3 regions of the Paenibacillus sp. GYB006 genome follow, and region 3 is predicted to be linked to each of the others. Evidence: a T-box and tRNA genes for the amino acid it is inferred to sense, from the RefSeq annotation. Region 3 holds a T-box; the other regions hold tRNA genes.
The links. A T-box is a leader RNA that pairs with one kind of tRNA and senses whether it is charged. The one in region 3 lies ahead of leuS (leucine--tRNA ligase), so its partner is inferred to be a tRNA-Leu.

Region 1: it has a tRNA-Leu gene. The T-box ahead of leuS (leucine--tRNA ligase) is inferred to sense a tRNA for this amino acid. The anticodon was not compared.
Region 2: it has a tRNA-Leu gene. The T-box ahead of leuS (leucine--tRNA ligase) is inferred to sense a tRNA for this amino acid. The anticodon was not compared.

What each region holds. Positions count from the first base shown of each region.
Region 1 is NZ_JARBDA010000001.1:705,536-707,812, reverse strand. Features, by position in the region: gene PV403_RS03415 (AraC family transcriptional regulator) at 40-921, shown strand; tRNA gene PV403_RS03410 (tRNA-Leu) at 978-1,061, opposite strand; gene PV403_RS03405 (5-methyltetrahydropteroyltriglutamate--homocysteine S-methyltransferase) at 1,206-2,277, opposite strand, start outside.
Region 2 is NZ_JARBDA010000001.1:175,418-177,694, reverse strand. Features, by position in the region: gene PV403_RS00840 (glutathione peroxidase) at 328-810, shown strand; tRNA gene PV403_RS00835 (tRNA-Leu) at 872-954, opposite strand; gene PV403_RS00830 (urease accessory protein UreF) at 1,297-2,016, shown strand; gene PV403_RS00825 (hypothetical protein) at 2,243-2,277, shown strand, end outside.
Region 3 is NZ_JARBDA010000005.1:177,963-180,239, forward strand. Features, by position in the region: gene leuS (leucine--tRNA ligase) at 1-1,241, opposite strand, end outside; T-box leader at 1,360-1,597, opposite strand; gene PV403_RS14225 (M3 family oligoendopeptidase) at 1,729-2,277, opposite strand, start outside.

The sequences.
Region 1 (2,277 bases), on a different contig from region 3:
GAGATTCTAGATCATTGAACTAGAACGGGAGGAACTTATATGTACCAAGAGCATACTCATTTCGAAGTAGCTATCAACCCCAATCCGGATCTGAATGAACCCGCTGTTTTATTTTCAGGTGAAGGAAGACCTGAACCCTCTCATGGAATTGGTCCATCTGTACATGAATATTATCTCGTACATACCGTCCTTGATGGAAAAGGTATCTTTGAGTGTAATGGAGTATCCTACCCTTGCAAAAAAGGGGATACTTTTTTTATCTTCCCGGGTATTTTATTTCGTTATCAGGCCGACTCCTCTGACCCTTGGCACTATACTTGGGTGGCAATACAAGGGGTTACCGTATCCTCCTATTTAAGAAAAATAGGTGTAACGAAAGAGCGACCTGTTCTGCATACCACAGATGTGTCTACTGCTCATGAGTTATTCAGACGAATCCGTCTTTCTTTTCGGCAATCTGCTTATTCGGAGATGGAAAATTTAGAGGCGTCTGGCTGGATGCGACTGCTTCTTCATCATTTTGGTCTAGCTAATGCTGACTCGATCCAGTCCCCTGAGCGAGATCTCCCCACTATGATTGACCGCCAGGTTGAGCATGCCATACGCTGGATTTCCCTCCAATATCCTCAGCAGATCAGTATTCAGCATATTGCTTCAACACTTGGGTACCATAGAGCGCATTTATCTAAGGCTTTCAGAGCAAAGACGGGATACTCGCCTAAACAATATTTGATGAACGTCAGGCTAAAGAAAGCTCAAGAATTGCTATTAGGAAATCTGACCATTGACCAAGTATCCTCATCTGTTGGTTTTAATGATGCTTTATATTTCTCCAAGCAGTTCCGCAAAGAATTTGGTATGTCACCGACTGACTACCGGAATGCAGCAACAAGAACGCACGAAAAGAAAAATGGACAATAAAAAAGGCTCGTCACTATAGCTGCAAGAGCAAAGTGACGAACCTTTCTTAAGTAAGATGCGGCCGAGAGGACTCGAACCTCCACGGGGGTGAACCCACACGGACCTGAACCGTGCGCGTCTGCCAATTCCGCCACGGCCGCATAATCTATCATATTCCTGTATTATAATGGTAATTTTTGAGATTAGCAAGTATAAGTGAGAATCAAAAAAATCCCTCTGAAATGCTAATGGCTTTCTAAGAAAGCTCATTTCCGAGTAGCATCAGAGGGATGATTACATGTGGCTTATTGCCAGATTTGCTCTGCGATTTCTTTAATAAAAGCAAGTTTGTTCCATTGTTGTTCTTCTGTCAAAATATTTCCTTCTTCTGTCGAAGCAAATCCGCACTGAGGACTAAGGCAAATCCGGTTAATATCAACATACTCCGTTGCTTCTTCAATACGTTTGAAAATTTCTTCCTTGCTCTCCAGCTCCCCAATCTTAGATGAGAATAGACCAAGTACCACCTGTTGATCTTCTTTCAAGAAACGAAGAGGTTTGAAATCTCCCGCACGGTCCGTGTCGAACTCAAGATAGTAACCTGAAATGTTATCAATTCCAAGCAAAGTTTCAGCGATCGGTTCATATCCGCCTGAAGATGCCCATGTGGAATGATAATTACCACGGCATACATGTGTTGTAACGATAAGATCAGATGGCAAAGAGGAAACCGCCAGCTCATTAAGCCTTGCATACAGCTTAGCCGTGTCAGCAACGTTCACGCCTGCTTGCTGTTTTGCTTCCAGATAGTTTTTATCACACAGCATTCCCCATGTGCAGTCATCAAGCTGAATACTGCGGCAACCTGCTTCATAAAAGGCAAGAATGGCATCATGATAAGCTTTAGCAATGTCTTTTACAAGTTCTTCTTCACTGCTGTAGAACTTATCTATAGCAGCTTTATTCTCTGGACGATAAAGCTCAGAGAGGAACTGTGCCGGTGCAGGAATCGTTTGACGAGCTACCACATCATCGCCTGCTGCTTCTTTCAAAAATTGATAATGTGCAACAAATGGATGAGAAGAAGAAAATCCGATTTTACCCACAAGGCGTGCTGTTTCTCCTCTTGTGGTTTCCCCTTGGAATGGGTAGCCTTTGACATCACTTGCTTTCTCTACTCCATCGAGTCCCCACATAAAATCGAGATGCCACCAAGAACGACGGAATTCTCCGTCGGTAACAGCCTTTAGGCCCACTTCTTTTTGCTTTTCAACGAGACGAATAATCTCCTGATCTTCCACTTTTGTTAATTCTGCCTCAGAAATTTCCCCTGCCTGAAATTTAGCTCTGGCTTGTTTTAACGCTTCTGGGCGTAAG
Region 2 (2,277 bases), on a different contig from region 3:
TCTTTGTGCTCAAGATTTACGATATGAATCATACACCCGAAGCAGAACGGTGTAAAGGTATTCTAGAGCTCACTTCAGTCAATATTACGCCATATCCCCCTAAATTCACCCAAAAAACGAAACAATAAGGCTTCCATATCCTCTAATCTCTTTGTATCTCAGTATTACATATATTTTGTTTAAACCTTAAGAAGACAAGATATATACTTGCCTCACATTGTTCAACCCCCTTTATTAATTGTTTAAAATTTAATTGTAGAAAATATTGTAAACCCCTTATCTATTCTCTTATAATAAGAAGAAAAAGACGAGGCGGTGGGTCAATCTATGTCCATTTATGATTTCAATGTTAATACCCTGAAAGGGCAGGAACTTCATATGTCAGCTTATAAAGGTAAGGTTATGCTTATCGTTAATACCGCCAGCAAATGCGGATTATCACCGCAGTTCAAAGGATTACAAGAACTCTATGATAAATTTAATCAGCAGTCTTTTGAAGTACTCGGTTTTCCAAGTAATCAATTCGCGAGTCAAGAACCAGGGACAAGTGATGATATCGCTGAATTTTGCCAGATGAATTACGGTGTCAGTTTCCCTATGTTTGAGAAAGTAAATGTGAACGGAGAAGATGCTCATCCCCTCTTCAAATATCTAACGACCACGGCACCTGGTATTCTAGGATCGAAAGCGATCAAATGGAACTTCACTAAATTTCTTGTGGATCAAGAAGGACACATTGTAAAAAGATACAGTCCGCAGACGACCCCGGACAAAATTGAAGCTGATATCACAAAGCTCTTATCACGTTAAGGGATAAGAGCACAAAAAAAAGAGACCTTGAAGTTATAACTTCAGGTCTCTTTCTGTCTGATGCGGTCGAGAGGACTCGAACCTCCACGGGTATACACCCACTACCCCCTCAAGGTAGCGTGTCTGCCATTCCACCACGACCGCGTATCTTGTTCATCAGCAACGTTTTCGTGCCAACAAAATATATTATACACATAAACCTATATCATGTAAAGACAAAAACCAAAAAAAATTTAATTTCCTTTTTTTTACATGACAAAAACATAAAACAAGGAATCAAACACTCATTTTACGTTAAGTTGACGTTAATTTACATAACGTATAATTATAAATATAGAGATTTATGTTGACTTTACCAGTTTTTATATGTAAGAATAGGTATCAAATAGAACGGAAATTTCACAAACATAACATTGATATAACATAATAATCAATCTCCGCTTTTTATAAATTCCATCATCACCATAATTCAGGGAGGCGAACGGAATGAACCGAGGAAATAAGCTGCTCGATTATGTAAAATTGCTTGATTCCTCACTTCAGGTAGGAGGGTTTTCTCACTCTTTCGGACTTAAGTCAAAGATTGAGAGAGGAATGGTCTGTACTACGCAGGATCTGGATACGTTTATGCGTCACGAACTTTACCCTAATCTCATCAGAATCGAAGGTCTGGCCATCAAAGGAACATACAGCGCTGCTGCTAAGCAAGATTACCGGAGAATAGCACTTATCGATAAGACGCTTCATGTTCAACACTCTCCTGCAGAACAGCGGAATTCACCAAGAGCATCGGGAAAACGACTTATCAAGTTAGCCAAAGCATTGCATCCATGGATGGACTTTTCTCCACTTGAAACAGCCGCCGAACAGTACGGCACTGTCATCTCTTTGCCTGTCGTACATGCTTGGATTAATTACGAGATTGGCGTCCCCCTCTTAAACGCCGTATCTAGCTATCTCCACGCTGCCAAGAACGTGTGCTTCCTTCACGCAAGACAACTCCTTTCTTTGAAACCAAACGAACTTGAACAACTATATAGAACATTAGGAGAACATTTAGATCAGGAATGGAACAAAATAGATCTGTCTGACACCTCTGTATTTCACCCCTCCCGTTTCACCATCCAACCCTTTCTTCCTAACTTTCCTTTTCCTGAAGAAGGCACTAAGGCATCCAGAACTCCATCAAAACTCTCCTCGTATTAAACACCCTCTTCCTCCCCTTAAAACACGCCGATTATCCATTTCGGCGTGTTTTTCATCATCTATCGACGATATTGTCGGAAAAGAAAGACGTATGTAAGTTATTCATCATTGTTAGATGACGTAACAACGTATATAATATAACTATACTTTTATAGAAATACAAAGAAGACAAATCCTTCTTTATTCATTTTTTAAGAACGAAATATTTAATAGGGAGAGACGGCCATTGTCTGAAGCAAACCCGCTTACACTCGAAGATTC
Region 3 (2,277 bases):
CCTTCGCCTTTTCCATTCTCCTCAAGCCATGCGATTGCTTTGGCAATAGCTTCTTCATTCTCAAGACCATCCAGCATACCGGAATTTACGTGTGGGCCATCACCCGTGTAGGCTTCTTTTTCCACATCTCCGCCCGATACCACTTCAATGATTTCAAGACCAAATTGTTTTGCAAATTCCCAGTCACGAGAATCATGTGCAGGCACTGCCATAATCGCACCTGTTCCGTAACCAGCAAGGACATAATCCGCAATCCATACCGGCACTTTTGCACCGCTGATTGGATTGATCGCATACGCGCCAGTAAATACACCTGTTTTTTCTTTCGCAAGATCCGTACGCTCAAGGTCACTCTTACGTGCCGCTTGATCTTGATATGCTTTCACCGCAGCCTGTTGCTCCGGTTTCGTGATCTTCTCCACCAGTTCGTGTTCAGGAGCAAGAACTGCATAAGTTGCACCGAACAGCGTGTCTGGGCGTGTCGTAAATACTTTCAGCTGTTCTTCATGTCCTTCGAGCTCAAACGTCACTTCCGCACCTTTGGAGCGTCCGATCCAGTTACGCTGCATATCTTTAATGCTCTCTGCCCAGTCCAGTTCATCCAGATCATCAAGAAGACGGTCTGCGTATTCAGTAATTTTCAGTACCCATTGACGCATTGGTTTACGTACGACAGGGAAGCCTCCACGTTCACTTTTCCCATCAATTACTTCTTCGTTTGCAAGAACCGTTCCAAGCTCTTCACACCAGTTCACCGGAACTTCAGATACATAAGCAAGACCACGTTTGTACAGCTGGATAAAGATCCACTGTGTCCACTTGTAGTAGTCAGGATCTGTCGTGCTGATCTCACGATCCCAGTCATATGAAAATCCAAGTGATTTAATCTGACGGCGGAAGTTATTTACATTCTTCACCGTTATATCACGCGGATGTTCTCCTGTATCAATCGCATGCTGTTCTGCCGGAAGTCCAAAAGCATCCCAACCCATCGGATGAAGAACATTATATCCGCGCATTCTTTTGTAGCGAGATACGATATCAGTCGCTGTATATCCTTCTGGATGTCCTACATGGAGACCTGCTCCTGAAGGATAAGGGAACATATCAAGGGCATAAAACTTCGGTTTATCTGCCTCTTCCCCTGTTTTAAATGTTTTGTTAGCATCCCAATATTGTTGCCATTTCGGCTCAATGGATTGCGGTTGATAGCCGTGCTTCGGCTGTTCTTTCTGACTCAATGTCCATCCTCCTCGTCATATGAAACGTTAGAACCGGATCACGCCTTGAGCATGTCATACCATGCCAAAACGTATCACGGACCAACAAAAAAACCTCCGCATCCCATAGCGTGTCATCGCTAGGGACGAGAGGTTAGATTCCCGTGGTACCACCCTAGTTAGCGGACATACGTGCTTCGCTGTCCACTCCCTTAAGCACCCTGTAACGGTGGTGAACCGATGAGGCTTACCCTATAAATATAGCCTGACCTCATATCTCCAAGGCGAGTTCATACAACCATGGCAACCAGCTTGCACCACCCGCTGGCTCTCTGTTATGCATAGGTTCTATTACTATTCCTCTTCATCGAAAACATTTTAAGTTTAATCGCAATCATTATACAAGACTGTAACAGATAAAGTCAAATAACGCTGTAAACTCCTGTCATACCTTTTGTTTTTAAGAAGAAAATAGCCAGTAGAAAGAGATCCTGCTGATCCTCTCAATTTATAGGGCTTTGTCATCTATAGAATTAAGATATTCTTCAATACTCGTAATTACAGAAGTTACACACCCGTCTTTAAACGGAGAAATAAGACCTGCCTCTTCCACCAGTTTGGTAAAGGATAAACTTCCTCCTAATTTGCACAAGTGCAAATAATTCGTCCAAGCTGCTTGATAATCCTCTCTGGACTGCTTCCAGAACTGGAATGCACAGATTTGAGCCAGTGTGTAATCGATATAATAGAATGGAGATTGGTAAATGTGAGCTTGTTTTTGCCAGAAACCACCTTGATCGAAATAGAGGTTGCTCTCGTAATTACGATGCGGCAGATATTTACGCTCAATCTCACGCCAAGCTTGTTTACGCTCTGCCGGAGTTGCATCTGGATTACTGTAGACATAATGCTGGAATTCATCCACGGAAACACCATAAGGAATAAATAGAAGAGCACTCGACAAATGATCAAATTTATACTTTTCCACTTCATTTTCAAAGAAGAGATTCATCCACGGCCAGGTTAAGAACTCCATACTCATGGAATGAATTTCAGC